DNA from 3 places in the Thioclava kandeliae genome. Region 3 is predicted to be linked to each of the others. Evidence: riboswitches for the same ligand, from Rfam matches in the RefSeq annotation. Region 3 holds a riboswitch; each other region holds the start of a gene.
The links. A riboswitch is a leader RNA that binds a small molecule or an ion and turns the genes downstream of it on or off. The one in region 3 is predicted to bind cobalamin.

Region 1 (10,390 bases), on a different contig from region 3:
GCACACCTGCCGCATCCAAGGGCGAGCCACCCTCGGCGCCTTGCGCCGAGAACGCGGTGGCATTGACCACTGTAACCGGTTTGAGCCGCGCAATCTCGCGCCGCAGCCAATCCGGCACGCCCTGTGCCTTCAGAGAGGGAGCAAACACGCCATAGGCGTTCAGACCACGCGCCCGCAACGCCTCGATCATCGCATCCACGGGCGCGGTATCGGCCGCGGTCAGATAGGAGCGGTAGAAGGTGACCAGAGCGATATCCTCTCCCGCCTCCGGCGCCGCCACGATCCCTGTCTGTGGCAGGTAGAACCCGCAATCGGGCACCGATTTCACCCCAGAAACCGGCCCCGCATAGAGCCCCGCTGCAAGCGAGAGCTGTGCAAGTGCGGCTTGGGCTGCCACCGCGCCCCCCGCATCACATAGCGCCTGAAGGCGCCGCAACGTGGAGACCGGCAGCGTGGAGAGCGCATCGAGGCGGGCATCCTCGCGCCCGTCGGCGGGCAGCACGGCCAGAGCGATACCCTGTCGCCGCGCCAGATCCTGTAGCGAGGCCAGCCCATAGGGCCAGTAGCTCTCGCCACCGATGATCCGCACCAGAATTCCCTTGGCATGGCGCAGGGTCTGGTCGAGATAGGTATCGACCGAGAGCGGATGTTTCAGCGCCACCAGATTGGCAAGGCGCAGGCTCGGCAGCGTCCCTGCCCGTTTCCAGCCCGCCGCGAACGCACCGAGGTCGCTGTCACTGAAGGACAGCACAACAAGATCGGCAGGGCTCTGTCCCAGATCCTGCGGCTGGTCCGACTGGTCCAGCCCATGCGTTTCGCGAAAGACCACATGCATCGGTCAGGCCACCGCCAGACCCAGCGCCGCCTCGATGGAGGCGCGGTCGATATGGTCATGCTCGGCAATCACCACCAGCTGTGAGGCGCGCGGGCGTGCCCCCCAAGGCTGGTCGAACTGGCCGCGCAGGCGCGTGCCCACGGCCTGCACCAGATAGCGCATCGGCTTGCCCTTGACCGCCAGATAGCCCTTCATCCGCAGGATATTGAAATCGCCCGCCATGGCGACCATCCGCGCCTCGAGCGCGGCAACATCCTCGATCTCGCCCAAGTCCACGACGATCGTATCGAAATCGTCATGCTCGTGGTCGAAATGGCCATCATGATGGGAGGGGCGCGCCTCGAGATCATCCTCGGCGGCCGCATTGAGCCCCAGGATCACCTGCGGATCGATGACGCCTTCGGACATCGGCAGGATCGGCAGCTTGCGCGGCGCCTCGGCCTCGATCACGGCGCGGGCGCGGGCCAGACCCTCCTCGCCCGCAAGATCGGCCTTCGACAGAAGCACGATATCGGCGCAGGCGATCTGGTCCTCGAAGACCTCGGAGAGCGGCGTCTCGTGCTCAAGCGAGGGGTCGGCGGTGCGTTGTGCATCGACCGCCGCGAGATCGGGGGCAAACTGACCCGAAGCCACAGCCTCGGCATCGGCCAGCGCCACCACACCATCGACGGTGATCCGCGAGCGGATCGCGGGCCATTCGAATGCCTTCAGAAGCGGTTTGGGCAGCGCCAGACCCGAGGTCTCGATCAGGATGTGATCGGGCATCTCGGGCAGCGCCAGAAGACGCTCGATGGTCGGGATGAACTCATCGGCCACAGTGCAGCAGATGCAGCCATTGGCCAGTTCCAGAATATTGTCCTCGGGGCAGTTCTCGTCGGCGCAGGATTTGAGGATATCGCCATCCACACCCGCGGTCCCGAACTCATTGACCAGAACGGCCAGACGCTTGCCCTGCGGGTTTTGCATCAGGTGACGGATCAGCGTGGTCTTGCCCGCCCCCAGAAACCCTGTGACGATGGTCACCGGCACTTTTGCGAGATTGCTCATGGATCACTCCTGCGGATCGTTTTGCGGCGGTATACGCGCGATGGATTGTTTACGGAAGACAACGGGACGCGCGCGCCACGGCACCAGACCATCGGCGGTCTCGCCATAGGCGCGGATGCCCGCCAGAATGTCATCGAGATGGGTGGCGGGGTCGAGATCGCCATAGATATAGCTCCAGCGGTCCGGCCCGCCCGACAGCACCATCGAGCAGGAGCGCGAACAGGCGGAGAGGCATTCGACCCCCCTGACCTTCACACCGTCAATGCAGGCTTGCGCCACCGCATCGCGCAGCCGCGCACCCGGACGCGGGCTCGTGTCATCGCCCGTGCGGCGGCAGGTGGTGCAGATCGTGACCGTTACATTGCTCATATGCTCTCCCTCTTCGGGCTGCGCATAGCAAAGGTCGAACGCCGGAACCACAAGGTTCTGACCCTCTTCCCGCTGCGACACACCCCGATCGCCCGTCCTTGTCTTTCGCCACAGGCAGGTCTCCCGGCTTGCGAAGTCAGGCGGGCTGTAGGGCCTTGCCTGCCGATGACGCCTTCCCGGAGGGATCCGGTGGTCCGGATCTGTCCAGTGGCCTGCCACCTCTTCGGTCACGGTCGCGGGGGCGGCTGCGCTTGAGGATCCCGTCCCCTATCGCATTCCCTTTTCACCTGTCATAAACAGGAACCTGTGTGCGCGCTTAAAAGACGCGCAAGCCCGCGCTTTGTCAAGGAAGGAGATCCCCCATGAGCGAGACCGCCCCCGAAGGAATGCCGGATCAGGACGCCGCCACCGAGGACCGCCACGCGATGAAGATGGCCAAGAAAAAGGCCGCGCGCGACAAGATCATGGCGACGAAAGAGGGCGAGAAGGGCCTGATCATCGTCAATACCGGCGCTGGCAAGGGGAAATCCTCGGCAGGGTTCGGGATGATCCTGCGTTGTATCGCCCATGAGATGCCCTGTGCGGTGGTTCAGTTCATCAAGGGCGCGTGGGATACCGGCGAGCGGCGTCTGATCGAGGAGCACTTCTCCGGTCTGTGCCAGTTCCATGCGATGGGCGAAGGCTTTACCTGGGAGACACAGGACCGCGCGCGGGATGTGGCGATGGCCAAGCGTGGCTGGGAAAAGGCCAAGGAGCTGATCCGCGACCCCGAGATCCGCTTCGTGCTGCTTGACGAGATCAATATCGCTCTGCGCTATGACTATCTCGATATCGACGAGGTGGTGGCGTTCCTGCGCGACGAGAAGCCCGCCATGACCCATGTGGCGCTGACGGGGCGCAATGCCAAGGAGCCGCTGATCGAGCTGGCCGATCTGGTGACCGAGATGACGCTGGTGAAACACCCGTTCCGCGCAGGCATCAAGGGCCAGAGGGGCGTCGAGTTCTGAAAAGGGGGCTCTGCCCCCTCTTGCGCCTTCGGGCGCAATTCACCCCCGGGATATTTTCGGACAATGGAAAACAAGGCAAAATTAACGATGTTGCGCGATAAAGGTGCTGCCTCACTCGGCAGGGTCCCGATGGTGGCAGAAGGTGGGCGCACCGCATCTCCCGCAGCCAGCTGCCAATGGCACGGTCGAGATGCGGTGCCTCGGCCCTTCCCCATGGACTGTATGGCATCATGAAGGCGCTGATGATCCAGGGCGCGGGCTCGAATGTGGGAAAATCCATGCTGGTTGCGGGCTTGTGTCGGGCGGCGCGGCTGCGCGGGCTGAGCGTTGCGCCCTTCAAGCCGCAGAACATGTCCAACAATGCCGCCGTTACCGTGGATGGTGGCGAGATCGGGCGGGCGCAGGCCTTGCAGGCGATGGCCTGCGGAGTGGAGCCTGTGGTCGATATGAACCCGATCCTGCTCAAGCCCGAGAGCGAGACCGGATCGCAGGTGATCGTGCAGGGCAAGCGGCGGGCGACCGTGAAGGCGCGCGATTATGCCGCGTTAAAACCGTCCCTGATGGCGCCGGTTCTAGAGAGTTTCGCGCGCCTTAAGGCCGCGCATGATCTGGTCATCGTCGAGGGGGCGGGTAGTCCTGCCGAGGTAAACCTGCGCAAGAATGACATTGCCAATATGGGCTTTGCCTGCGCGGCCGATGTGCCGGTGGTGCTGGCCGGAGATATCGATCGTGGCGGGGTGATCGCACAGATCGTGGGGACGCAGGCCGTGCTCGGCGCGGGCGACCGCGCGCGGATCGCAGGATTTCTCATCAACAAGTTCCGTGGCGATCCGCGGCTGTTTGACGAGGGTTACCGAATGATCGAGACGCGCACGGGCTGGCGCGGTTTTGGCGTTTTGCCGTGGTTTGCGGAGGCTGGCCGTCTGCCGGCCGAGGATGCGCTGGATTTGCCGAATGCCTCGGGTGGCTCGGGGCTCAGGGTGGCCTGTCTGGGGCTTTCGCGGATTGCCAATTTCGACGATCTCGATCCGCTGATGCAGGAGCCGCATGTGTCGCTGAGCATTTTGCGGGCGGGCCAGCCCCTGCCCGGTGATACCGATCTAGTGATCATTCCCGGTTCCAAATCCACCCGTGGCGATCTGGCCTTTTTGCGCGCGCAGGGCTGGGAAGTGGACTTGCAGGCGCATGTGCGGCGTGGCGGGCGGATCCTCGGGATCTGCGGTGGCTACCAGATGCTGGGGCGTGTCGTGCATGATCCGCACGGGCTTGAAGGGCCTGCGGGCAGCGATCCCGGTCTGGGGTTTCTCGATATCGAAACGGTGATGGTAGAGGACAAGCGCCTGACACGGGTGGAGGCCCTCCATGCACCGACGGGATGCGGATTCTCGGGCTACGAGATCCATATCGGGCGTAGTGACGGGCCTGATCGTGCAAGGCCCTTTGCGATGATCGCGGGCGTGCCCGAAGGGGCAATCTCGCCCGATGGCCGGATCATGGGCAGCTATCTGCACGGGATGTTCGGTGAGGACGGGTTCCGTGCGGCATGGCTGGGCACGCTCGGAGCGCGGTCGGGCAATATTGCGCATGGAGCCCTGGTGGAAGCCACGCTCGACGCCTTGGCCGCCCATCTGGAGGCGCATCTGGATGTGGACGGCTTACTCGGCCTTGCCCGTTAGTGCATGCGCAAGGCGCGCCCATTCTGTCTCGTTGCCGGGAAGGCCGAGGCGGATCCAGCGCGGATGCCAAGGGAAGATGCGGCTCCAGATATGGGCGCGGGCCAGTCGAGACTGCGCCCGAACCGCATCGGGGGTCGCGTAAAGCCGGAAAAGCTCTGTCCCGCCCATAAGGTCCCAGCCTGCCTGCGCGGCCAGCGCGTCCATACGGCCCATGTCCTGAACCAGCCGCGCGATTGTGGTGCTCTGCCAGTCGCGATCTGCCAGCGCTCTGGTGCCGATGGCAAGCCCCGCACCGCAGACAGGCCAAGGGCCTGCCATCTCGCGCAGCCGCGCGATCCGGGCTTCGGCCCCCAGTGCAAAGCCAAGCCGTAGCCCCGCCAGCCCGTAGAACTTGCCGAACGAGCGCAGCACGAAGAGATCCTCCTCTCCAACCTGCCCCGCAAGCGACAGATCGGGACGCGGATCGGCGAAGCTTTCATCGACCACCAGCGTGCCGACCCTACCGCGCAAGGCCATCAGTACCTCGGGGCTGTGGCATTGCCCGTCGGGATTGTTGGGATTGACCACCACGGCCAGCCGCGCGCCCTCCAGATCGTGAAGGTGACGGACCTCCTCGACCTGCCAGCCCGCCTGACGCAGGCACGCGGCATGCTCGTTATAGGTGGGTGAGAGGACGCGGGCCTTGCGCGGGCCGTCCAGCAGCATCGGCAGCATCTGGATGGCCGCCTGTGCACCGGCCAGCGCGGCAATCCCCCCACCGGTCATGCCGTAGCTCTGGCGCGCCACGGCCAGCAGCGCCGCCATGGACGCGCCGGTGGGCAGGTCGGTATAGGCCGCGGGCGGGAGCGTACCCACGGGATAGGGCACGCGGTTGATCCCTGTGGAGAGGTCGACCCACTCGCCCTGCCCGCCCGTCCGGCCATATTCGGCCATGGCCCAATCGAGATTTCCGCCGTGATCACGCATATCGGGGCCTTTTCAGAGACAGGACAGAAGGGCAAGACACAGGGCCGCAAGCCCCATCGCCCTGAGATAGAGGGAGAGCCCGCGCGCCAGATCCTGCGGGCGCGGATCGGGGGCGCCTTCGTTGACATAGGGTTCATGCGCCACATGGTCACCATAGACCCGCGGCCCCGACAGGCGCACGCTCAAACCCGCCGCCAAGGCCGCCTCGGGCCAGCCGGCATTGGGCGAGCGGTGTTTGCCCGCATCCTGCGCCATCACCTTGAGCGCCCGCACAGGCGCGGAGACCAGCGCAAAGATCAGCCCAGTCAGGCGCGCGGGGATCAGGTTCACCCCATCATCCAGACGGGCCGCGAATTTGCCGAACCATTCATAGCGGTCATTGCGATGGCCGATCATGGAATCGAGCGTGTTGATGGCCTTGTAAGCCGCAATCCCCGGCAGCCCCAGAAGCGCCCCCCAGAAGAGCGGCGCGATGATCCCGTCCGAACTGTTCTCGGCAAGGCTTTCGAGCGCCGCACGCGCCACCCCGGCCTCATCCAGCCGGGCCGGATCGCGCCCGACGATCATCGACACCGCCACGCGGGCCTGCGGCACATCGCCCGCAGCAAGCGGGCGGGCAACGGCGGCCACGTGGCTATACATCGAGCGCGCGGCAATCAGCGGCCAAGCACAAAGCGACAGGATCAGCGTCCCGAGCCAGTTCGCGGGCGCAAGCCATGTGATGGTGATGGCGAGCATCACGGGCAAGAAAATCGCGCAGAGCGTGGTCGCAACCCCGCCCCATAACCGCCCGTTATTGGACCAATGCGCGCGATTGAGGCGCCCCTCCAGCGCATGGATCAAGGCCCCCAGCCATGTCACCGGATGGCCGATGCGCCGGAATACGGCTGCGGGCCATCCAAGGACCGCATCGATCCCGAAACCGATCAGCATGATGAGTGCTCCGGTCATGATCCCCTCCGCTGGCCGAGCGTGAATTCCACCACCCGCCCATAGCCTGCCGCGCGCAGCCTGTCACGGATTGCATCGCACTGTTGGCGCGACGCCGAAAGTGGCAGGACCAGCGCCCGTGCCGATCCCGTATGGGCGCGCAGATAGCCCAAGGCCCCCACCTCGCATGCGAGCCCTGATGTGGGATCGGCCGCGGGCCCCCGCAGAGCGGTCGTGCGCGCGGCGCTCTGGGCCGCCAGTGCAGCCACCTGTGCCAGATCGCCGCGCAGGCAGGCCGCCCGCCAGGCTGGCAGAAGATCCGAAATATCGGCAAAGTGCTGATCTTGCGGACGGGTGGGTTCGGGCGCACCCCAGAGCCCGCCGATCAGGCGCATTGGCGGCGGCGCGGGCAGGACGCCGAGGCTTTCTCCCTGACGCGAGGCCCAGAGATGGCAGTCCGGATAGGCATGGGCCAGCGGATCGCTTGCGCCCTCGATCTTCCAGCAGAGCCGCATGATCTGCGACGCGGGCAGCGCGGGCGCCATATGGCGGATCAGCGCCGTCAGCGCGGCGGTCGAGGCGCCACAACCCGCCCCCGCCACCATTGAGGCGCCGAGCCGGACCGCTCCGCGCAAGGGGCGCCGCAGCATCCGCTGGATCTGCGCCAGTGCTCCCGCAGGCAGAAGGCGTTGCGGGTCATGCACATAGCCTGTGGGTGCGGCTTTGACATCGAGCGTGACGCCCAGCACCGGACAGGGCACCGAGACCAGCGCAACCGGCCCCGTGCTGCCGATCCGTCCCTGCAGGAACTCGCCGAAATGTCCGGCCACCCGCAGGCGCGTGCTACGGGTCAGACGCATCGGTTGACCTCGTGGATCACCGCGCCCCCGGACAGGAAACTCACCCGCGTGAGCGATAGCGGCGCGATCTCGAAGCGCAGCCCCGCAGCGGGCACCTCCAGGGCCAGCCCCAGCACGGCGCGGATGGTTCCGGCATGGGCGAGCACCGTCACCCGCCCCGACAGCGGCGCAAGACCACGCGGCACCCGTGCGCAGAGATCGAGAAAACTCTCGCCCCCGGGTGGTCGGTGCGCGGCCAGCACCTCGAGCGGTAGCGGCCCCAGATCGGGCAGTTCGGCATAGGGACGGCCCTCCCATTCCCCGAGATCCTGTTCCCAGAAATCCGGCTCGGTCCCGATCGGCAGATCGGGCCAGAGCGCGCGCGCGGTCTGGACACAGCGCAGCGCGGGACTTGCCACGATGCGCGCAGGCTCTGGCACCGCCTCCGCCACCCGCGCCAAGGCCGTCCGGTCCGCGAGATCTGCGCCGAGATCGCGGCGTCCATAGACACACCCATCGCCTATAACGGGGGCATGGCGGATCAGCACCAGCTCGCATTGCGGACCGTCCTCGGGCGGCGGGAGCGCTGACGGCTGCGTGATCGACATAAACTACCTCTTTGCTTTCCAGCCCGTTTCTGCTTTCTCATCGCCCGATGAGCAAGATCATTCTAATGACCGGCGGCGCGCGTTCAGGCAAGTCTCGCCTCGCGGAGAACCAGGCCCTGAGCCTCGGCTCTCCCGCGATCTATATTGCCACGGCACGGATTTGGGATGCCGAGACACAGGCGCGGGTCGAGGAACACCGCGCCCGTCGTCTTACGGGCTGGCGCGATATCGAGGCGCCGCTCGATCTCGTCGGCGCTCTTAGGGATACCGACGGGGGCGCGCCGCGTCTTGTCGACTGCCTGACGATGTGGCTGACCAACCTGATGATGGAGAACCGCGATATCGAGGCGGAGGCAGAGGCCCTTATCGGCTGTTTGCCACAGCTCGACGCGCCGGTTATTTTCGTCACCAACGAGGTCGGAATGGGAATCGTTCCTGAAAACGCTCTTGCGCGCCGCTTCCGCGACGCGCAAGGACAGCTTAACCAGAAAATAGCCGCCGTGGCGGATGAGGTCCATCTCGTCACCTGCGGCTATGCACTAAAGGTCAAACCACAATGAGCCTCTTTCCGCTTTCCACCCTGTCCCAGCTCGACGGTCTCGCCGACAGACTGCCCGCGTTCGACAACGAGGCCGCCGAGGCGGCGCGCACGCGGCAGGGCCAGCTCACCAAGCCGCCGGGATCCTTGGGGCGGCTGGAGGATCTGGCGGTCTTCATGGCAGGCTGGCGGGTCACCGACAGGCCCCGCATCGGCAAGGCACAGGCGATTGTGTTTGCAGGAAACCACGGGATCTGCGCGCAAGGGGTAAACCCGTTCCCGCAATCGGTCACCGCGCAGATGGTGGCCAATTACGAACATGGCGGCGCTGCGATCAACCAGCTCTGCCGCGCGAACGGGGCCGAGTTGTCGGCCGTCGCCATCGATCTCGACCGCCCCACGCGTGATTTCACGCAAGGCCCCGCGATGGACGAGGCCGAGACGCTCGAGGCGCTCAATCGCGGTGCGGCATCCGTGAACCCAAAGGCGGATGTGCTGATATTGGGCGAGATGGGTATTGGCAATTCCACCATTGCGGCGGCACTGGCTTCGGCGCTCTTCGGGGGCGATGTGGCTGATTGGGTCGGGCGTGGCACGGGGTCGGACGATGCGGGGGTCGCGCGCAAGATCTCGGCTATCGAACGTGGCCTCGAACGCCATCAGGGCCTGAGCGCGGCGCAAACGCTTGCCGCCCTTGGCGGGCGCGAGCAGGCTGCGATCTGCGGCGCGGTGCTGGCCGCACGGCTCTACCGGATTCCGGTGCTCCTTGACGGATTCATCTGCACGGCCTCGGCCGCCCCCCTCTTCGGGGTCGATGCGCGGCTTCTGGAGCACTGCCTCGTCGGCCATGTCAGCGCCGAGCCCGGCCATCGGAAGATCCTTGGCCACCTTGGAAAGGATCCGATCCTCGGTTTCGACATGCGATTGGGCGAAGGCACCGGCGCGGCCCTTGCACTCGGCATCCTGCGCTCGGCGCTCGAATGCCATAACGGCATGGCGACCTTCTCGGAGGCAGGTGTCGATGAAGCGCACGAGGATGACACGACCATGGATGCCGCCCAATGATCCGCGCCCGTCTGGCCGAATTGCAGCTTGCCGTCATCCTGCTCTCGCGCCTGCCTGCAGGCCGGTTGCCGGAGGATAAGATCAATCTCGGCCAGACGGTCTGGGCCTATCCGATCGCGGGTCTGCTGATCGGCACGGGAGGAGCGCTGGCGCTGGGGCTCTCGGCCCTTCTGGGGCTGCCGCCCTTTGCGGCGGCCCTCCTGTGCCTTGTCACGCTGACCTTCCTGACGGGCGCGCTCCATGAGGACGGGCTGGCCGATCTGGCGGACGGGTTCGGCGGTGGTCGCGAGCGTGAGAAAAAGCTCGATATCATGCGCGACAGCCGGATCGGCAGCTACGGGGTAACCGCGCTGATCCTGGCCTATGGCCTGCGCGCCTGCGGTATCGCGACGCTTTATGCCCAAGGCGCCCATCTGGCGGCAGCGGCGCTGATCGCGCTGGCCATGGCCTCGCGCGCGCAGATCGCCATCTGGCAAAGCCTGATGCCGGTGGCCCGCCCCGACGGGATGG
Region 2 (10,390 bases), on a different contig from region 3:
GCAAACATCCGCCGCACGGAGGGGCTGTCATCGACAATCATGACTTTGATCGGATCGGATTGCATCGTGAATTATCCAATTTTCCGGAAGATTGCGGGGGCGGTCTGTTCGAGCTGCGGGTCGCGCATCATCATGGATTCCGAATGCCCAAGATATAGATAACCGCCCAGAGAAATATGGCGCGTTACAGAGCGTATCACCCGTGTCTGATCCGCAGGCGAGAAGTAGATCAACACATTGCGCAAAAAGGCCACATCGACGTCGCGATCGAGCGGCAGGCTGTCATCGAGCAGGTTCATCTGGTGGAAGCGCACATGTCGGCGCAATGAGGGAATAACGCGTGACTGCCCCTCCAGCCGCCCCGTCCCGCGCATCAGGAACGCCTCGCGCATATTCTGCGGCACAGGCTCCAGTAGAGCATCGCGATAGATCGCCATGCGCGCGAGATCAAGCACCTCCCGATTGATATCGGTCCCCACGATCGACCAGCGGAACTCCCGATGGGTCGCAGCCCAGGTCGCGGCACAAAAGGCGATGGTCCAGGCTTCGGCACCGCTCGAGGCGGCGGCCGACCAGAGCTTCACGCTCTGTCCCTCCAACCGTTTGCGCTCCACGGCCTCGGGAAGTGCCACATTCATCAGATGGTTGAAATGCGCGGGTTCGCGGAAGAAATCCGTCTTGTTGGTCGTCACCGCATCGAAAATCGCAGCGCGTTCTTCGGCCAGAGCATTTTCCTCGAAAAGATAATGCAGATAGCTGTCCAGAGTTGCATGCCCCAACTGGGCCATCCTGTGACGCAGGCGACTTTCGACCATGGTGCGTTTGCTCTCGCCCAACTGCACGCCGATCTCGTCCTGCACGAAGCTGGTGAACTGATGATAGAGGTGTTTGGCGCTTTGCACGGAATTGAGATTCATGAGGGATAAACTGGTTTGGGGGTAAGCAAATGCTGTCTGTCAGGCCGCACTGATACGGGGCGCCTGTGGAACCGATCCGCCAAAGACCTGTTGCAAACGGTCGATATCGAGCACCGACACAAACTCGCCTGCGCGCCGACCGAGGCCCGCTATCGTGCGATGGTCCCAGTGAAGAAGCTCTGCCTCCGGCACAGGATCGAGCCGGTCATTATCCAGCTCGCGGACCTCGATCACCCGATCCGCCCGCATGGCGATCCGTGCCTTGCGTCCGCCCTCCTCGATCCAGAGGACGAGGATGCGCGTGCTGTCATCCTCGGCTTTTGGCGCGAGTCCGAGAATGGAGCGCAGATCGATCACCGAGACCCCTGCACCACGCACATCGATCACGCCCAATACATGCGGCGGTGCATCGGGCAACCGTGCAATCTGACGGCGGTCGAGGATTTCCTGAATGCGGCTCACAGGAATGGCGAAGAGATCCTCCGCCACACCTAGTATCACGACCTGCCCCAGCCCGGCTCCCTCACCGCTCATGCGACGCGGTCCTTGCGGGAATGTTGTGTGAATTCCGCGTCAAGCGCATCCTCGGCAGACCCCAGATCGAAATCGAACCCGACATTCTGCCGTTTCGCCTTGGTCGGAGCTTTGCGCATCTTGGGTTTGACTTGGTTGCCCGAAGAGGCCGCGACGCGGAAGAACTCGATGGCGGATTGTAGCTGCTCTGCCTGACTGGTCAGCTCCTCTGCGGTGGCCGACAGTTCCTCGGAGGCCGAGGTGTTTTCCTGCGTGACCTTGTCGAGCTGCTGGATCGCGAGATTGACCTGCGACGCGCCCGTGGCCTGTTCCTGCGTCGAGCGCGAGATCATCGCGACCAGTTCGGAGGTCTTTTCGATATCGGGCACGAGACCCGCGAGCATCTGGCCCGCCTCCTGCGCAGCCTTTACCGTGTTGCCAGACAGGCTCGAGATCTCGCCCGCAGCGGTCTGGCTGCGTTCGGCCAGTTTGCGGACCTCGGAGGCCACCACGGCAAAGCCGCGTCCATGTTCGCCTGCACGGGCCGCCTCGACGGCAGCATTGAGCGCCAGCAGATCGGTCTGGCGGGCGATCTCCTGCACCACCAGAATCCGCTCGGCAATGGTCTGCATCGCTTCGACAGCCCGCGCGACCGCTTCACCGCTCTCGCGCGCATCAAGGGCCGATTTCTTGGCCATCGCTTCGGTCTCGCTCGCATTATCTGCATTTTGCTGGATATTGGCCGCCATCTGCTCCATCGACGCCGATGCCTGTTCGGTCGAGCTGGCCTGTTCGGTTGCGCCCTGGCTCATCTCTTCGGAGGTCGAAGCCATCTGGTCGGCACCCGCGGCCACGTTACGCACCGCACCGGTCACTTCGGACACGGTCTCGCGTAGCTGTTCGACCATCGAATTAAGCGCCCGCATCAGATCGGTCACTTCGTCATTGCCACGCAGATAGGCCGTCTCGGTAAGATTGCCCTTGGACACTTCTCGCGCCAGATCGATTGCGCGTTGCAGCCCGCGGGAGATCGAGGTGACAAGCCAGATGGCAGAGATAAGTCCGACGATTACCGCGACAGAGAGCATCGTGAACAGCAATATGCGCGCATCGGCATAGATCTCGTCGGTGCGGGCCGACGCCTCGCTCATCCGGCTCATGTTTTCCTGCAGGATGACGGCGAGGGAGGACTGCATCTCGGACCAGAGCCTCTCCGCATCGACGGTGAGGATGCGTGTGGCAGCTGCCAGATTGCCGCTATCGCTCAGAGCGATCGCGCGGTCATTCGTCGCTTTGATCTCCTGCGCGACGCGCTCGTATTCGGCCAGTTGGGTCTTGCCTTCCTCGGTCGCGATCGCCTCGAGCCGTTCCCGATAGCTGAGCGCTATTGCACGGCCTTGCGTCATCCGCTCCATGATCCGCTCCTTGCCTGATTGATCGCTGGTCAGCAGATAGTCACGCACATCGCGCTGCACCTTGAGCTGTTCGGAAATCAGCTCCTCGGTCAGACGGACGCGCAGGGCATCCTCGTCGACGACGGTATTGAGGCTCTGGTTCAGATTCCCGAGATCACGGATCGCGATCATCTGGGCCACGCCCACCATCACGATGATGGCAGCGAAGGCAAGCGCAAGCTTCACTTTAATGGTCAAACGCATTTGGCCGGTTCCTGTTCGTTTTGGGAATGAGCCGCACTCCCCGGCACGGCAATGGCAAAGATCCGTTCGAGATCGGGTATGATAACGAATTTTTCGTCCATAAGGGCGATGCCCTTCACAAAATCTGGCGGCCATCGCATACCGACCTCGGGGATCGGGTCGATGGCGCCATCGTCGATATCGGTGACATCCAGCACACGGTCGGCAAGCACGGCCACCGTCGTCACCTCGCCCGCAAGCGGTATATCGAGCACCAACATGCGGGTGTTTTCGTCCGGCTCGCGCGTTTTCATATTCAGCGCGATCCGCAAATCGGCCAAGGGTACGACCCCGCCGCGCACATTGATCAGACCGGTTGCAAAGCGCCCCGCCTGCGGCACCCGCGTAACGGGGACCGGCTCGAGGATCTCGCGCAACGCCGAGGTCGGGATCGCCAATGTTTCGGTGCCAAGGATGAGTGTGACGACCTTCATCATGCGACCCTCTCGCGCGTACGGAGCGCCTCTTCCATTGACCGGCCCGCCGCGACGAGATTTGCGACATCAAGGATCAGGGCAACGGTGCCATCGCCAAGGATGGTCGCACCCGAAAAGCTCTTGAGCCCCGCATGTAGCCGCGAGAGCTGCTTGATCACCGTCTGGTTATTGGTCACCAGCCGGTCCACCACGACGCCCACGCGCCCACCGAGCGCCGTCACGATCACCACTTTTTGGAAATCGGAGCGCGGGCCCGGAACATCGAAGAGATCAGCGAGCCGGATAAAGGGCACCATGCCCCCACGGACATTGAGGAAATTCGAGCTGGTATCGCTCTGCGCCAATTCGGGCGGCAGCTCGACACATTCCTCGACCGCCGCAACAGGGATCGTATAGCGCTCCTGTCCGACCTCGATCAGCAGGCCGTCGATAATAGCGAGTGTCAGCGGCAGACGCAGGGTGATCTCCGTCCCATAGCCGGGCTCGGAGGACACCTCGATCTGCCCCCGCAGGCCTTCGATGACAGAGCGCACCACATCCATACCCACGCCACGCCCCGAAAGATCGGTGACGGTTTCCGCGGTCGAGAAACCCGGCGCGAAGATCATCATCCGCAGGTCCTGCTGCGTGACGATCTGGTCCTCGGTAATCAGGCCGCGCTCGAGGCCACGGGCACGGATACGCGCCAGATCGAGGCCCCGCCCGTCATCGCGGATACGCACCAGCACCTCGGCACCGGCATGGGTGGCCGACAGCTCGATCCGGCCATTGCCGGATTTCCCCTGCGCCGCGCGCGTGGCGCTATCCTCGAGACCATGGTCGATGGAGTTGCGCAGCAGGTGGACCAGCGGATCGGCCAGCGTCTCGATCACCGTCTTGTCCAATTCGGTCTCGCCCCCGAGCGTCACGAAGTCGATGGGCTTGCCAAGGCGGTCGGAGAGATCATGGATCAGGCGACGGAACCGCCCGAACAGCGTGCCGATCGGCACCATGCGGATCGACATGGTGGTGTCGCGCATACCCGATGTCAGCCGTCGGATATCCTCGGCCACCGACATCAGCGATGGCAGGCGCATCTCCTGGCTCAGGTCATGCAGGCGGGCCTCGGCAATGACCAGCTCGCCCACACGGTCCATCAGCTCATCCAGTCTCTCGGTCGCGACCCGCATGGTCGATAGCGCCGCTTCCCGCCCCGTTGGCGGGGCATCGCCCCCACCCGTCTCGCCGGCCTCCGGCTGGGGGGAACCCGTCGCCACGGTCAGCTCGGGAGAACCATCTTCCTGCCGGATGTCGAGAACGAGATCATCCGCGGAAAACACGAAAACCCCATCGATCTGGTCGCGCGTCACCCCCGATGGCAGCCTGATCGACCAGCGGATCGGTGGCACCAGCGGGTTCAGCGCCTCGAGCGGGGGAACCTCGGAGAGATCTGCGCGCAGTGTGACCTCCGGATCCAGTTCGCGCAGTTCCTGCAGGAGCGCGGGGATCGAAATCCCCAGCCCCAATGCCGCGGGACCCGCTGCAAGTGTCACCCGCCAACCGGGCCCTCCTGAAGCTGCCGGCACAGCCAGCGGCGCCTTCTGGGACAGCGCATCCGCCAGCGCCTGCAGGAGAGCGGGACTGGCCGGTGCTGCCAGTTCGGGCGTATCGAGCAGCGCGAGGAACTGATCGCAGGCTGCAAGCGCCACCTTGATCAGCGCATCGGTCGCGCAGGCACCGGGCTGGCGCAGGGTCTCGAAAGCAGTCTCGAATTCATGCACGAAGGCCGACAGCGCTGAATGCCCGAACATCGCGCTCGACCCTTTGAGCGTATGCAATTCCCGAAAAAGGGAATCGATCAGCTCCCGATCCGCAGGACGCGATTTCAGATCCAGCAGGTTTGCCTCGATCGAGGCCTGCAACTCCAGCGCCTCGGCAAGAAAGATCTGGGCAGCGTCGTCATCCATCGACATCAGCCCGCGACCTTCTTGACCACATTCAGAAGCTGCTGCTGGTCGAAGGGTTTTACCATCCAGCCCATCGCCCCTGCCGCCTTCGCCTGCTGTTTCAGATCGTCGCGCGTTTCGGTCGAGATGAAGACGATCGGCACGCCAAGCGCCTCGGGGCGCGCACGATAGGTGCGGATGAAGGTCAGACCGTCCATCTTGGGCATGTTCTGGTCGGTCAGGATCGCATTGGGTCGCTCGCCCTGCAGCTTGGCCAGTGCATCCTCACCATCAGCGGCCTCGATCACCCGATAGCCCGCGCGGGTCAGCGTTGCACTGACCATCTGGCGGACGGAGGGAGAATCATCGATGGTGACAATCGTTTTGGTCATGAAGTGCGGCCTTGGATTGGGGCCCTGCGACAGATGCGCCGTCACGGATCAGGTGCGGTGCCGCGGGACGGGAAACTAACAGGGAATGATATCGACCCAGACACCATCCGGATCGCGTTTGAGCTGGTCATCGGTGAGCGCGGACTGCGCAAGTATCGCGGGCACAGGAGAGGTATCCTCCAGCGTGACCTGAAGCCGCGCCTTGCGGAGCTGCGCCGTGCGGAAGGCCGCGATCAGCACCGACATTCCGGCCATGTCGCAGGCCGTCCATCGGGCGGTCTCCAGGCGGATGGACGCACCAGCGACAAGTGCCTTGTCGAGCTGGCTGGCGACGGCCTTGGCATTGGCAATCGTGATCTCGCTGACCATCATGTGAGAAATTACTCTTCTGGGTTGCATCATCTAGCAAGAGATCGCCCCAAAGAATTAACGGAGAGCTAAATACGCCACAAAACCTGACGGCTTAATTAAAAAGCTATGAAAATTTAGGGCTGGTGTCGCGGCCGGAAGGGCCGGTGGACAGGTCCCGGAATGCATCAATCACAGTGGCTGCGGATCGCTGCGCCAAGCCCAGATACGGCATAATGAAATCTTCATGCCAGAAAGCTGCTCGTCATCAATCTATTTCTTAGATGTATCTGATATCCTTATCAGAAATCCCATCGCATGTCTATTGCCCGTTGTGCATATCTACCGCGCGCAAACGTGAGTTGTGCGCCAGCACCAAGCCCGTATAACCGACGCAACCTTCGACGTTGTAGAAGGCGTAACGAGTGACCTTTTCTTGCTGTTCGCGCACCACTCCCTGGCCGCGCGCGCCCCGATGTATTATCGGGATTTTCTCAACAGATAGATATCCATGATCCAGCCATGGCGGCTACGGGCCTCGGCCCGCGTGGTCAGGATTCGCTCCGAGACCTCGGCAAGCGGGCCCGACAACCGCAACTCTTCCGCCATACCGGCATAGGCGGACCACCAGATCTCCACCTCCTCCGGATCGATCGCGGTGAAGGCCCCACCCTCGTCGAGCATGACCACGACACTCTCGGCGCCCTCGGGCCAGCCGTTATGGCGCAGATTGCGCCCCGTAGTGATGGTCACCGGCCCGCCGACCGTATTGAGCGGGATGGCATGGCCCGCCGTCATCGCCTGAATGGCTGTAATTCCGGGAATGACGCGAAGCTCGAGCGGCATACGCGCGGCCACCCGTTCGGCCAGCCGGAGCGTGCTGTCATAGAGCGATGGATCCCCCCAGACGAGAAAGCCCGCGCGCCCGCCCTGCGGGAGAGCGGCGCGCAACTCCTCTTCCCAGATCCGCGCGATGGCGTCATGCCAATCCGCCACGCGGCGCTGGTAATCGGGTTCGGACGCATCGCGCACCGGAAGGGTGAACTCGCGCAGCGCAGGCCCGCTATCGGGCAATACACGCGCGCAAATCGCGCGTCGTGCCTGTGCCAGATCATCCTTTGCTGCGCCCTTGAGCGGGATCAGGATCACCTCGCAGGCTTTCATCTCTTCGATGGCCTGAAGCGTCAGATGGTCGGGGTTACCGGCCCCGATCCCGATCAGAGAGATTGCCCACATTACCGCCCCCAGACGTTTCGCAGAAAAAGAACCGCAAAAGAAAACCGCAGCCCGTGACAGGCTGCGGTCGGATCCTTAGCAGGTGCGCCAGGGCTGTGCCAGCACTCAGGCGGAATAGACGCGTGCGAGGACGAAGCGGTTGCGCCCCAGCGCCTTGGCACCGGCCAGCACGGCCAGATCGACGAGCGGCTCGACCAGCACGACCGACATATAGGCGATGCCGAAGGTGCCGACATTGGCCAGCGTTGCAACCGACACACCCTCACCGTAAAGCACCCAGAACGCGACCCATGCGATTACCCCGCCCTGATAGGCCGTCGAAAGCGCAAGCGCCTGTTTATAGGTGATATCGGCATAGGCGGTATCGGGGGCGATCAGGCGTTGGGCCAGCGCCTGAAGCGCGAAGAGCGGCACCAGAAGCGTGGTGACATTCATCGCATATTGCGGCAGATCCTGCGGCTCGAAGAACAGCCCCTGCGTCAGAAGCCCCAGCGCCAGGCCAATGGCCGCCGGCACGAAGCCCAGCATCAGAAACAGCGTGGAACCGAGGATCAGATGGACCTCAGACACGCCCGCCGGATGATGCGGCAGGATCTGGAACGAGACGAAAACCGCAGCGGTTGCGGCCGCGGCACGGGCCGCCATCATCGGCAGCTCTCGGGTTTTGAGCGTCCTGACCCCCTCATGGGCGACATAAGTGGCGGCACCTGCGGCGGTGGCGTAGCTCAGAAGAAGTTTGGCACCATGCACGATGCCCGGTTCGATATGCATATACGTTCTCCCTGCCGTCGACCCCGACGGCATTTATGGTGACTGACGACGGGCCAGCGGCCCATATCCACGGCAGGTCTCCTGACTCGCGACTCGTCACCTGCATGCCGCCTTCCCCCTTGCGGAGTGGCATTCCGGAGCAGGCTCACCGCTTACAGTTGCGGGGGCAGTTCCGGATTTGGCGCCTGATGGCTACACCGCACCGGATTCCCTTTTCATCCGGCAGCACCTCTCGGCCACCGGAAACCGTGGGATCACTCTTGGCGAACGCGGTCGTTAGGTCAAGCCGCGCGAAGCGGAAGCGCAGAAATTGGCACAGCCGGACAAGAATTGGCCCGTTCAGGCCAGCGCGCCATAGAAGATCAGCGCGGGCTTGACTGGAATCGCGCCACTCGCGGCCTGTTCGGTGATCTGGGCCGCCAGCTCGCGCATTGTCCCACGCCAGATCACCTCGTCGGGATGAGAAATCGATTCCGCCATCATGGCCGACGTTTCGAGGCTCAGCCCCGCAGCCTCCAGCCGCTGCGCCAGCGCCACAAAGGTGCGCCGCGCCATATAGACGGCCGTGACCGCCTGCGCATCGGCCAGTGCCGCCATGTTTAACTCCTCGGGCAGCGCACCCGTGACGTCATGGCCGGTCACGAATTGCAGTCTGCGCGCGGTCAGCCGTCGCGTGAGCGGGATCTGTGCCGCCGCCGCTGCCGCCGAGGCCGCCGTCACCCCCGGGATGATCTCGAACCCGATCCCCGCCGCACGACAGGCGCTCAGCTCTTCTTCGAGCCGCCCGAAAATGCCGCCATCGCCCGATTTCAGCCGCACGACCCTGCCGCCCGCGCGGGCATGATCGACCAGAAGCTGGCTGACATGGTCCTGTTTTGGCGACGGACGTCCGGCCCGTTTGCCCACGCCGATCAGATCGCATTCGGGCCGCGCCAGATCGAGGATCGGACCGGCAGAGAGATCGTCGAAGAGGATCGCATCGGCCTGCCGGATACGCTCGGCCCCGCGCAGGGTCAGAAGTTCGGGATCCCCCGGACCGGAAGAGACGAAACTGACGAACCCGCTCATATATCCTCCGCAATCAGATGGAAGAAGGTGCCCGTGACATAGCCCCTGCGCGATCCGGTTTCCACCACCGAAAGACCGGCCGCATCGGTCACGCGGGCCAGAGGCGCGTCGGGCTGCGACAGGATGGTCGAGAAATGGAACTCGTGCCCGCGCAGCGCAGCCCCTTCGGCCTGCCCCGGAATGGGCGCCAGAAGCCGCGCGTGACGATAGCCCAGATGCATCTTACGTTTGGCATAGGAGGTCTCTAGCCCCAGAAGCCCCGCCATCGCGTGGCGTGCTCCGTCCTTGTCGACCAACCCCTGCCCCAGCACCATATAGCCGCCGCATTCGCCATGCACGGGACGGGTCTGCGCGAAGTCGCGAAGCCCCTTCAGGAAGCTCGCCTTTCCGGCAAGCCGCCCCGCATGGAGTTCGGGATAGCCGCCCGGCAGCCAGACACAATCGGCCGTCGGGTCGGGTGACTGGTCCTCGAGCGGCGAGAAGAAACCGATCTCCGCACCGGCCTGCCGCCAGCCGTCCAGAAGATGAGGATAGAGGAAGGAAAAGGCCTGATCGCGGGCGATGGCAATGCGCTGGCCGGGGGGCGTGAGCGGAGCCGCAGCACCCGCAAGCGCGCGTGTGGGCGCGGCTTGCGCGCGTAGCGCCGCAAGGTCGAGATGCCCTGCCACCAGATCGGCCATCGCCTCGATCTGCGCGTCAAGCTCGGGCCGCTCGGAGGCCTGCACGAGCCCCAGATGGCGCGAGGGCATTTCGAGATCCTTCAGGCGCGGCAGGCATCCGAGGCAGGCAATGCCAGCCTCGGCAAGCCCCTCGCGGACCATCATCTCGTGGCGCGGGCTGGCCACGCGATTGACCACGGCCCCTGCGATCTTGACCTCGGGACGCAGCCGCGCGAACCCCAAGGCGACCGCGCCCACCGATTGCGCCTGCCCGCCCGCATCGATCACCAGCACCACCGGCCAGCCTGTCAGCACCGATAGATCCGCGGCACTGCCACGCGCGGTGGCCCCGTTTTGCGCGACCCCGTCAAAGAGCCCCATCGCCCCTTCGGCAATCACCAGATCCGCCCCTTCGGCGCCCGCAATG
Region 3 (10,390 bases):
AGCCTCCAGATCTCCCGCGGTAATATCGGCATCGAGCTTGGTCACGGCCACGACCATCGCATCGACGGTCTTGTTTACATAGGCGCTGTAATCGGCGGTGCCCTTGTCGAGCAACTCCGAGACGCTGCCCTCGGCACGTTTGGCGGCAGCGCCGGTGACGGTGAAGGCGGTCTTTTGCGGATCGGCACCGGGGCAGTAGATGTCGTAGCTGCCGCCGCCCAGCGTGACAGTAAAGGTGACCGATGGCAGACCGGGCGCAAGGTTTTCCTTCTCGCCGATGATGCGATTACCCGAGAGGAGTTCGACCTCGGTCAGGGCGGTGGCGGTCTGGTTGGTGACAGTAAAGGTCACGGGGCCTGCGGCGGCTTCGGTCGCGCTCAGCTTGCAGCTGCCGCCATTATCGGAGGTCATCGTGATCGCGACCTGAGCGGCGCCAGAGGCGTTGCTTTCGGCGGTCTGGGCCGAGGCGGAGGTGCTTGTGGCAAGCGCTGCCAGAAGCGGGAGGATGATCGGATAAGAGCGGGAGACAGACATCAGTGAGATCCTTTGGGCGCAGGTTCTACCCCTGCGCCATGTGAGGGAGAGACCCGTTCGGGTGCGAGAGAGCGCAATTGCCGCGCCGCGCGCAGGGCAATCGCAAGGGCCGCCAGAAGAAGGACAACAGACAGCTGGCGGGCCCAGAACTGCCATTCCTGCAAGGCTGAGCCATAGGCGCGATAGGCGGCCATGGCTTTGGCTGAAAACGTATCGGAGGTGGCCCATGCGAGAGGGCCGGTTTGCGCCGCAACGGCTTGGGGCAGCTTGCGCACGCGCAGGCTGCGCGGGGTCTGCAGACCGCGGCCCGACAGGGTCACCAGAACCTGTGCCCCGCCTCGCGCCTGCACAACCGCGCCCTGCGCCAGACGGGCATGGGCGTCCAGATCGGCCTGCCATTGCGCGGTGTAAGGGCCGGGATAGCGGGTGGGGTTCAACCCGATCGGACGCCGCCCGCCATTCAGCGCCACCAGTTCGGCAAAACTCACCGTCTGTGGAGCGTCATTCAAAGCCACCGTCGCACCGTAATCGGCCTCGCTCAGCGGGAGCCCGTTATGGTCCGAACTCTGCGCCGAAGAATGCGGCAGATTCAGGGGGACGCCCCCAAAATCGAGGGCCAGCACGTCCCCGCGCAGCTGCACCTGCCCCGCCCCATCGCCACGCAGCGCCGCGACCGGCGCCTGCGGGCGCAGCCTCGCCCGCGGCTGCGGCACAAGAAACAGACCCAGCGCCGCAACGGCCAGCATCAGCGCCGCGCCCAGTTTCAGCCGCCCCGCATTGCGCGGGCTCGGGCGATAGGCTGTGGGCCAGTAGACAAGCGCGCCAACAATCGCGAGATAGCTCACCCATCCCAGAACCTCGATCAGCCGCGGATCGGAGGGGATGCCCAGCACACCGGTAATCAGCGCGGCCTGCACCGTGCCGGGCGCCACGAGCCAGCCCAGATCCATGACCATCTGCTGACCGCCATTGATCCAACCCGCCTCATGGCCTGTGCGCAGCGCGCTCACACAAAGCCCCGCCGCGACCAGAACGAGGAAACCGCCGGTAATGCGGAAAAAGCGCGACAGGTTCAGCCGCACCCCGCCCTGATAAATACCCCAGCCGATGCCGATCGCCAGCGCCAGTCCGATCAGCGCGCCGATCCCTGCCCAAAGGGCCGATTGCGCCGCCGAGAAGGTTGCCAGAAAGAACACCGCCGTCTCGAAGCCTTCCTTCAGCACCGCCAGAAAGGCCATTGCGGCCAGTGCCGTGGCCCCACGTCCCGAGAGCGCGGCCGCCGCATCCTGCTCAAGGCTCGATTTAAGATCACGCCCGTGGCGGTCCATCCACCAGATCATGCCGGTAACAAAGACAATGGCCACCACGCCGATCAGTGTCTCGAGCGCTTCCTGACGGGCCTGCGGCAGGCTCTGTTCGAGATGGTTGAGGCCAAGCCCCACACCGAGCGACAGAAGAACCGCCAGCCCGACCCCCGCCCACATCGGGCCGAGCCCCGCCCCGTTGCGACGCAGGAAGGCCGCGATGATCCCTACGATCAGCGTCGCCTCAAGCCCTTCACGGAGCGCGATCACCAAAGTTGCCAGCATGACCTGCCTCTTTCGCCTAGCTCTGGATCGGTGGGCGTTTATTCCCGACCAAACAACTCAGCTATGGCTTCTGCGCCCGCAGAACGCGGCTGTCAACGCACGCTGGCGTGAACGGGCGGCGTGAACCGAGGGGTGAACCGACGGGTGCCGCCGGACCACGATATGCTCAACGGATGCCCTGCACGATGGGAAAATCCGCAAAGGGCTGACCGCCCAGACGGTCGAATTGCTGGCACAGAGACATTTCATCGAGCGCAGTGCCGATGATCACAAGCCGGTTGCCGGCCTGCCCGTCGGGCCAGCCCTCGAGCCGAAGACCGGGATAGAGCCTGTGGCCTACCGCATGCACCACCAGCGGGCGCGACGGGTCATCGCGCAGCGCCATCAGCCCCTTGATCCGCAAAAGCCCGTTCGAGGGCGTGGCGGTCAGCCGCGTCAGGAACTGGCGCAGCGCGGTTTCATCAACCGGTGTATCCGAGGTCAAGGGCACTGCCTGCACCCCTCCATGCCGGTTGAGATCATGAAAATGACCGCCCGTCAGGGGCCGCAGCTGCGCCTCAGCAGCCAGCCATTTGCCGACCTGCTCGCCCTTGCCGAAGGCGCTGTAGCTTCCAGCTCCAATCAGACTGGCGGGCGAGAATCCATCGGCAGCCGCGTCATGCACGATCACCCCCGGATTGAGGCCGCGCAGCGCCTCACCCAGATCTCCCGCAGGGTGGAGGTCTGTCTTGCTTAGGACCACATGATCGGCGAAGGCAATCTGGCGAAGGCTTTCGGGATGGGCCTCGAGCACCGCCCCGATCCCCTCGACATCCACCACCGTGATCACACCCGACAGCCGGAACGCCCGCGCCACCGCATGATCGGCCAGAGCGACCGCCGCCAGCCCGCCGGGAATAAGGCTGTTCACGATGGGGGCCAGATCGGCCAGCCCTGTTGTCTCCACGATAACCCGCGAGAAAGGCGGCAGCGTCCCGTTGCGCCGCAGCACAAGCAGCTCGTCAAGCGAGGCGCGCAGATCGCTGCCCCGCGTGCAGCAGATACAGCCCGTCGTGGTGACGCTGGCCCGCGCCTCGCGGCCCTTGCGCACCAGATCATGATCGACCGCCACCAGACCGAACTCGTTGATCACCAGCGCGGTATCGGCATAGGCGGGATCTTCCAGAAGCCGGTTGAGAAGCGTCGTCTTGCCAGCCCCCAGAAAACCGGTCAGCACGAAGACGGGGATCTGGGTATCGGGTATGGCCATGGGACGCTCCTTTTCCGGCGGGTGCAGGGATATGTCCGGCAGGCCCATCCCGCAAGATGGGATCGGCCTGCCGCGCGATCAACCGGCCCGCGGCAGGCTCGCTGTGAAATGCAGCGCCAGATGTCCGTCCGGATCGCGCACCTGCCGCGCCTCGACCCCGAAACTCTCGCGCAAATTGTCGGGCGAGAGCACCTCGGCAGGGGGACCGATCGCCTTGAGCCGCCCCCCCTCCAAGAGCGCCACCCGATCACAGGAGAACGCATGGTTGAGATCATGGAGCGCGATCACCCGGCTGACGGGCAGGCTCCGCACAAGGGCCAGAAGTGCCAGCTGGTGGCGGATATCAAGATGGTTGGTGGGCTCGTCAAGCAGCAAAAGCGCAGGCGACTGGGCCAATGCGCGGGCGATGTGGACCCGCTGGCGCTCGCCTCCCGAAAGCGTGTGCCACAACCGGTCCTCGCGCCCTGCCATATCGACCGCCGAGAGGGCGCGGGTCACCGCCTCGCTATCGCGCATGCTCCAGCCCCGCAAGGGTGACAGGAAGGGGATACGCCCCAGCTCGACCGCCTCACGCACCCGCAGCCGGTCGGTGGTCTCGGCCTGTTGTTCGACCAGCGCGATCTGGCGGGCCCGCACCTGCGCGCCCAGTTCTGCCAGCGGCCTGTCCTGCCAAAGCACCCTGCCCCCAGAAGGCTTTCCCAAACCCGCCATCATCCGCATCAACGTAGACTTTCCCGAGCCGTTCGGCCCGATCAGCCCCAGATATTCACCCTCCCCGACCGTCAGCGAGATCCCGTGCAGGATCTCGACCCGATGCGCCTTAGCCTGCAGGTTTTCCACGCGCAGCACCATCAGCGCGCCCCTCGCATCAGGATCAGCGCGAAAGCGGGCGCCCCGATCAACGCGGTCACCACCCCGATGGGCAGAACCTGCCCCGGCACAATGATGCGCGAGACAATATCGGCGAGAACCAGAAACACCGCCCCCGCCAGCGCCGAGGCCGGCACAAGGCGCTGGTGGCGGGTGCCCACCAGAAAGCGCATCGCATGGGGCACCACCAACCCGACAAAACCGATGGCACCCACTTTCGACACCAAAACCCCTATCATCACCGCGGTCGCGGTGATCAGGATCCCGCGCGTCTTGGGCACATTGACCCCCAACGATGCCGCACTCTCGGCCCCGAAGGTGAAGGCATCGAGCGCATGGCGGTGCCAGAGGCAGACGAGCGCGCCGAGGCAGGTCACCACAACGGCGGGGAGCACATCCTCCCAGCGCACGCCCGAGAGGTTGCCCATCAGCCAGAACATGATACCGCGCGCCTGTTCGGCATTTGCCGAGCGCGCGATGATGAAAGCGGTGAGCGCATTGAACATCTGGCTACCTGCAATCCCGGCAAGGATGATCGCGGCCGCCCCGCTGGTGCCGCGCGCCGTGCCGGGGATGGCATGAGCCAGCGCAACCACGGCAGCAAAGGCCGCAAGCGCCCCGATCAGCGCGCCTGCCGACATGCTGAGCGCCCCCGCCCCGAACCCCGCGATACTTACCAGCACCGCGCCGGTGGAAGCGCCCGCCGAGAGCCCCATCAGATAGGGATCGGCCAGCGGATTACGCAACAGCGCCTGAAGCACGACCCCTGTCAGCGCCAGCCCCGCCCCGCAGCTGGCCGCCACAATCGCGCGGGGCAGCCGGTAGGACCAGATGATACCCGCATCGATCCGGTCCACCGGATAGCCCGCCTGCCAAAGATGGTTGGCGAGCACCCTCGCGACCGAAGCCAGCGGCAGCCGCGTCTCGCCAATGGCCGCCCCGGCCAGCAGGGTCAGCGCGAGAACGATCAGCCCCGCACCCCATAAAAGCGCCTTCCGGCTCATTGGAAAGTCATACCCGCCAGTGCATCGGACAGGCTGTCGAGCCCGTAGATCGTGCGCAGGGTCGCGCTCATGGCATGGGCGTCCATCACCACGATATGCCCTTCGCGCACCGCTTTCATCTGCCGCGTCACCGGATCGCTGCGCAGGAATTTCAGCTTTTCCTCGACATCATCGGCGGGGAAACGGCGGCGGTCCATCTTGGCGATCACCAGCACATCGGGGTCGGCCTTGGCGATACTCTCCCAGCCGACCGTGGGCCATTCCTCGTCGGATTGCACCACGTTGGTAAGGCCGAGCGCGCGCATCATATAGCCCGGCGCACCAAGCTGGCCCGCCATGTAGGGATCGAGCGCGATATCGGCGGAGGAGAACCAGAAGGCCGCTTTCAAGCCCTTCGGCAGATCCAGCGCCTTGGCCCGTGCCACGGCGCGCGCCTCGGTCGCCTGCAGATCGTCGACCAGCGTCTCGCCCCTGTCGGCGACATCGAAGATCTCGGCCAGCTGGCGGATGCCTTTATAGACCTGCACGGGATCAAAGGCGCCTACCCGCGTGCCATCGCCGCCGGTGCTGTTGTCCTTGGTGTCACAATCGGCGGGAAGGATATAGGTATTGATCCCCAGATCTGCGAACTGCTCACGGGTGCCCACCACACCATTGGGACCGACATGCCATTCATATTGCACGGCAACCAGATCGGGTTTACGGGCCACGACGCTCTCGAAGCTCGGATCATTATCGGCCAGACGCGGGATCTGTGCATTGACCTCGGCATAGCGCGGCAGCACCTTGTTGAACCAGACCGAGGTGCCCTTCACCCGATCCGCAAGCCCCAGCGAATAGAGGATCTCGGTGGCCGACTGACCGATCGTCACCGCGCGCTCGGGGGCCGCCTCGAAGCGGACCTTACGACCACAATTTTCTATTTGCAGCGGATAATGCGTCTGCGCGGAGGCCGAGACCGCACCCAGCAATGAGGCCACGGCCAGTATCATGCATTTCATCAGTTCCGTCCTATCGAAAGGAGCGGAAAGCGCCATAAAGGACAGGGGCCGGAGACCCCGCCTGCCCTACCGACACACCCCGTCCGGTTAACATCTTCAGGCCGGCAGGTCTCCTGACTGGCGCCTCAACGCGTCTTTGCCCTTCCCGGACCGATGGCCCAGTGGTGTTGCAAAGGCGCTCTTCGCCTACAGTTGCGGGGGCAGTTCCGGTTGCCGCCGGAGCGGTGCGGATTCCCTATTATATCCTCGCGGATACCGGTGAGGTGGTTTTGCATCCTCCCCCGCCGAGGTCAAGCGATGCCACGCGACGAATTTCTGGCAGCCAGAGCGCGACGTAGCGTTACCTGTGCCTCGGCAGGTTACCCGAAGGCGCATTGAGCGCCATTCAAGACCGAGCATAATCGACCGTTTTCAAGGATTTTCACGCCAGCGGGAGATAATGCGCCATTATAGCTGTTTCCGGAATACACCATTCATAAGCACGCACATGATCAACGCCAATGGTTTGCATACAAACGCATACAAAAGCCCGACTCGAAATTTGCTTGCCCGAAGCCGCACTGTTTCACGGTCCAGCCATTTCGCGACGCGGCCTATCTGAAATATTAGTGAGGAGTGTCACGTTTTGAACAAGACCAAATGTCGCACCGATAAAGCCGAGGCTCCGGCTGCATCGAAAGAGCTTTCCGGCATGGACCGACGCAACTTCTTGATCACCTCTGCGGTCGCGGGATTTGTGGCGGCATCGGGCGCCGGACTGGGCATGAGCCGTGCAATGGCGGCCACCGCGGACGGGGTGGCGGGTTTTGGCACGATCAGCGCTTTCGTGACCCGGCAGAAGGGCTTCGACCCCAAGCTGGTCGAGCGCGCCTATGACCAGCTGGTCGAGCTGGATCCGAGCTTCGACACCAAGGTCGTTGCCCTGTCGGATGCGATCAAATCCGCCGATGTCGAGGATATCGACGCCTTCCTTGCAACCAGTCCCGATCAGGATCTGCGCGAGACCATGACCACGATCACCGCCGTCTGGTATCTGGGCTATACCGGCACGCCCGATCCGTCGCAGGAAAAGGATGACGCGAAATTCGTCACCTATCGCGATGCGCTGATGTGGAAGCCCACCGGCAATACCACTCCGATCCCGACCTACTCGCAGCACAAGCAGAATTACTGGGCCGAGCCGCCCACCGCTGACGACATCAAGTGATCGCGCTGTAACTATTTTAGAAATCTGGACTATACCCAATGGCTAATGACTATGATGCCGATGTGATTGTCATCGGTTCCGGCACGGTAGGGGCGAATGCCGCCTACGAGCTGGCCAAGCAAGGCAAATCCGTTCTGATGCTCGAGGCGGGCGTGCGCATTCCGCGCTGGCGTCTGATCGAAGCCTTCCGCAATTCTCCCCGCCGCACCGATTATAACGGCCCCTATCCGGACGAGCCCTGGGCGCATACGTCGGCCTCGCATGACTATGTCGAGAATGATGGCGACTTCCCGATGATCGCCAACTTCCTCAAACTGGTGGGCGGCTCGACATGGCACTGGGGCGGCGCGACATGGCGCTTCATCCCCGATGATTTCAAGATGCAGTCCACCTATGGCGTGGGCCGCGACTGGCCTATCGAATATAGCGATCTCGAGCCGTGGTATGTGAAGGCCGAATACGAGATTGGCGTCGCAGGCAATATGAAGGAAGACCAGTCTGGCGTGCGCAAAGGCGAGACATGGCCTCCGCGCTCCAAAGATTTCCCGATGCCCGCGCAGAAAAACAGCTACATGCTGGACACCTTCAAAAGCCGGATCGAGCCTCTGGGCTTTGATGTGGTGGCCGAGCCCTCGGCCATGATGAGCGGTAATTACCGTGGCCGTCCGGGCTGTGTAGGCAACAACAACTGCGCCCCTGTCTGCCCGATCGGCGCCAACTATTCCGGCGTCTTCCACGCCGATCTCGCCGTCGAGGCGGGCGTCAAGCTGATGACCAACACCACCGTGACCCAGATCGAGAAAGGTCCAGATGGCAAGATTGCCGCCGTCAAATGGAAATCGTCCAAAGGGGACGAAGGCCGCCTGACCGCGAAGGTCTTCGTGCTGGCCGCCCATGGCTATGAAAGCGCCAAGCTGATGATCACCTCCGAGGTCGGCAATTCCAGCGATATGGTCGGGCGCAACCTGATGCCACACCTTGGCCTGGGCTTTGACTTCTTCTCGGAAGATCCGGTCTGGCCGGGCCGTGGCCCGATCCAGCAAGGCGCGATCTTCAGCTATCGCGACGGCCCGACACGTTCGCAGCATTCGGGCATGAAACACGCGGTCAACAACTTCGTCCCGAACGAGGCGATGACCAAACGCCTGCTGAAAAAAGGCGTTCTGGGCTCCGAGCTGGACGCGCGCATCAAACATGACAGCGCCCGCTATATGAGCCTCTATTCGATGTTCGAGACGCTGCCTGATCCGGCCAACCGCGTGCAACCGGGGCCGCATAAGGACGCGCTCGGCCAACCCAATTTGCGCATCACCTATGCGGTGGACGACTACGCCCGTGGCGCGATCGACCCCTGTATCAACGACTATCAGCAGTTTGTCAGCGCGATGAATGGCGAGGTGCTCAACATGTCACGCGATCTGGCCAACCATGACCATATCATGGGCACGGTCATCATGGGCGACAAGGCAACGGACTCGGTCGTGGACAAGGACTGCCGCAGCTGGGATCACGAGAACCTCTTCGTGGTCAGCACCGGTAACCTGCCCTCCTCGTCGGTGGTCAACCCGACGCTGACCGCCGTGGCGCTGGCAATCCGCGCCGCCGACACCATCGCGAAGGAGGTCTGAGCCATGCGTCTGCTTACTCTTGCAACGGTGTTTACGGCTCTGGCCACCAGCGCCCTTGCGCAATCGGATGCCGATCTGGTGAAACAGGGCGAATATATCGCCCGCGCCGCCGACTGCACCGCCTGTCACACGGCGCCGGTCGATGGCAAACCCTTCTCGGGCGGCTACAAGATCTCCTCGCCGATGGGGCCGATCATCGCCACCAATATCACGCCTTCCAAGGACTATGGCATCGGCACCTGGTCCGAGGACGAATTCGCCAAGGCCATCCGTCAGGGTGTGACGCCCGATGGCACCCATCTCTATCCGGCCATGCCCTACCCGTCCTATGCCAAGATGACGGATGCGGATGTGAAGGCGCTCTATACCTACCTGATGCAGGGCGTTGATCCGGTGGATGCAGCCCCTGCCGAGAAAACCGACCTGCCCTTCCCCTTCAACCAGCGCGCGCTGATGATCGGCTGGAACATGCTCTTCTCGCCCAAGCCGGGCTGGACGGCACCGGACGGCCTGTCGGATCAGGAAGCACGCGGCGCCTATCTGGTGGATGCGCTCGAACATTGCAGCACCTGCCACACCCCGCGCGGGCTGATGATGAACGAGAAACAGTCCGAATATCTGGGCGGTGGCTCGCTGGGCAGCTGGCGTGCCCCCAATATCACGCCCGACAAGGCCACCGGGATTGGCGACTGGTCGAACGAGGATATCGTCGCCTATCTGAAAAACGGCTTTGCCAAAGGGCATGGATCGGCCGCAGGTCCGATGGCCGAAGCGGTGGAACATTCACTGAGCAAGCTGAAGGATGACGATCTGGAAGCGATCGCAGCCTATCTCAAGAAAGTGCCTGCGGTGCAATCGGCCATTGATGTGGCGGCCTCCCCCGCCGTGCAGGAAGTGCCGATCACGAGCTACGAGACCGCCGATTGGCAGGGCAATCCCGACCATGCCGATGCACTGGCCGATCACAGCACGACCGATGGGGCGAAGCTCTACAATTCGGCCTGTGCCGCCTGTCACGGTGTCGATGGTCAGGGCGCACCCGACGGACATTTCCCGAGCCTGTCGAAATCGGCCCCTGTGACCTCGAAAGATCCCTCGAACCTCGTGATGACCATTGCCGAAGGCATCAGCCGTCACGATGCGACGGGCTATTCGGTCATGCCGAACTTCAGGAACGATCTTGATGACGGCCAGATCGCGGCCCTTGCCAAGTATGTCCAGACGAATTTCGGCGGCACCGATCCGAAGCTGGACAAGGCCGCCGTGGACACCATCCGCTCGGGCGGCGAGGTGCCGTGGATCGTGAAG

Region 1: linked by a shared signal. The riboswitch ahead of VSX56_RS06535 (DUF1636 family protein) and the one ahead of VSX56_RS11885 (ABC transporter substrate-binding protein) in region 3 are both predicted to bind cobalamin.
Region 2: linked by a shared signal. The riboswitch ahead of VSX56_RS06470 (energy-coupling factor ABC transporter permease) and the one ahead of VSX56_RS11885 (ABC transporter substrate-binding protein) in region 3 are both predicted to bind cobalamin.

The regions. Positions count from the first base shown of each region.
Region 1 is NZ_JAYWLC010000004.1:78,388-88,777, forward strand. It holds gene cobN (cobaltochelatase subunit CobN) at 1-835, opposite strand, end outside; gene cobW (cobalamin biosynthesis protein CobW) at 839-1,882, opposite strand; gene VSX56_RS06535 (DUF1636 family protein) at 1,886-2,332, opposite strand; cobalamin riboswitch at 2,348-2,574, opposite strand; gene cobO (cob(I)yrinic acid a,c-diamide adenosyltransferase) at 2,614-3,258, shown strand; gene VSX56_RS06545 (cobyric acid synthase) at 3,489-4,934, shown strand; gene cobD (threonine-phosphate decarboxylase CobD) at 4,914-5,900, opposite strand; gene cbiB (adenosylcobinamide-phosphate synthase CbiB) at 5,913-6,851, opposite strand; gene VSX56_RS06560 (propanediol utilization protein) at 6,848-7,690, opposite strand; gene VSX56_RS06565 (histidine phosphatase family protein) at 7,681-8,277, opposite strand; gene cobU (bifunctional adenosylcobinamide kinase/adenosylcobinamide-phosphate guanylyltransferase) at 8,343-8,837, shown strand; gene cobT (nicotinate-nucleotide--dimethylbenzimidazole phosphoribosyltransferase) at 8,834-9,880, shown strand; gene VSX56_RS06580 (adenosylcobinamide-GDP ribazoletransferase) at 9,877-10,390, shown strand, end outside.
Region 2 is NZ_JAYWLC010000004.1:58,971-69,360, forward strand. It holds gene VSX56_RS06425 (protein-glutamate methylesterase/protein-glutamine glutaminase) at 1-65, opposite strand, end outside; gene VSX56_RS06430 (CheR family methyltransferase) at 72-917, opposite strand; gene VSX56_RS06435 (chemotaxis protein CheW) at 957-1,451, opposite strand; gene VSX56_RS06440 (methyl-accepting chemotaxis protein) at 1,448-3,088, opposite strand; gene VSX56_RS06445 (chemotaxis protein CheW) at 3,079-3,564, opposite strand; gene VSX56_RS06450 (chemotaxis protein CheA) at 3,561-5,516, opposite strand; gene VSX56_RS06455 (response regulator) at 5,516-5,881, opposite strand; gene VSX56_RS06460 (STAS domain-containing protein) at 5,957-6,253, opposite strand; gene cobF (precorrin-6A synthase (deacetylating)) at 6,710-7,465, opposite strand; gene VSX56_RS06470 (energy-coupling factor ABC transporter permease) at 7,571-8,236, opposite strand; cobalamin riboswitch at 8,291-8,502, opposite strand; gene cobA (uroporphyrinogen-III C-methyltransferase) at 8,576-9,304, opposite strand; gene VSX56_RS06480 (cobyrinic acid a,c-diamide synthase CobB) at 9,301-10,390, opposite strand, start outside.
Region 3 is NZ_JAYWLC010000008.1:149,534-159,923, forward strand. It holds gene efeO (iron uptake system protein EfeO) at 1-534, opposite strand, end outside; gene efeU (iron uptake transporter permease EfeU) at 534-2,123, opposite strand; gene VSX56_RS11870 (CobW family GTP-binding protein) at 2,290-3,372, opposite strand; partial or broken gene VSX56_RS11875 (ABC transporter ATP-binding protein) at 3,709-4,224, opposite strand; gene VSX56_RS11880 (FecCD family ABC transporter permease) at 4,224-5,246, opposite strand; gene VSX56_RS11885 (ABC transporter substrate-binding protein) at 5,243-6,250, opposite strand; cobalamin riboswitch at 6,334-6,522, opposite strand; gene VSX56_RS11890 (sugar dehydrogenase complex small subunit) at 6,873-7,454, shown strand; gene VSX56_RS11895 (GMC family oxidoreductase) at 7,493-9,082, shown strand; gene VSX56_RS11900 (c-type cytochrome) at 9,086-10,390, shown strand, end outside.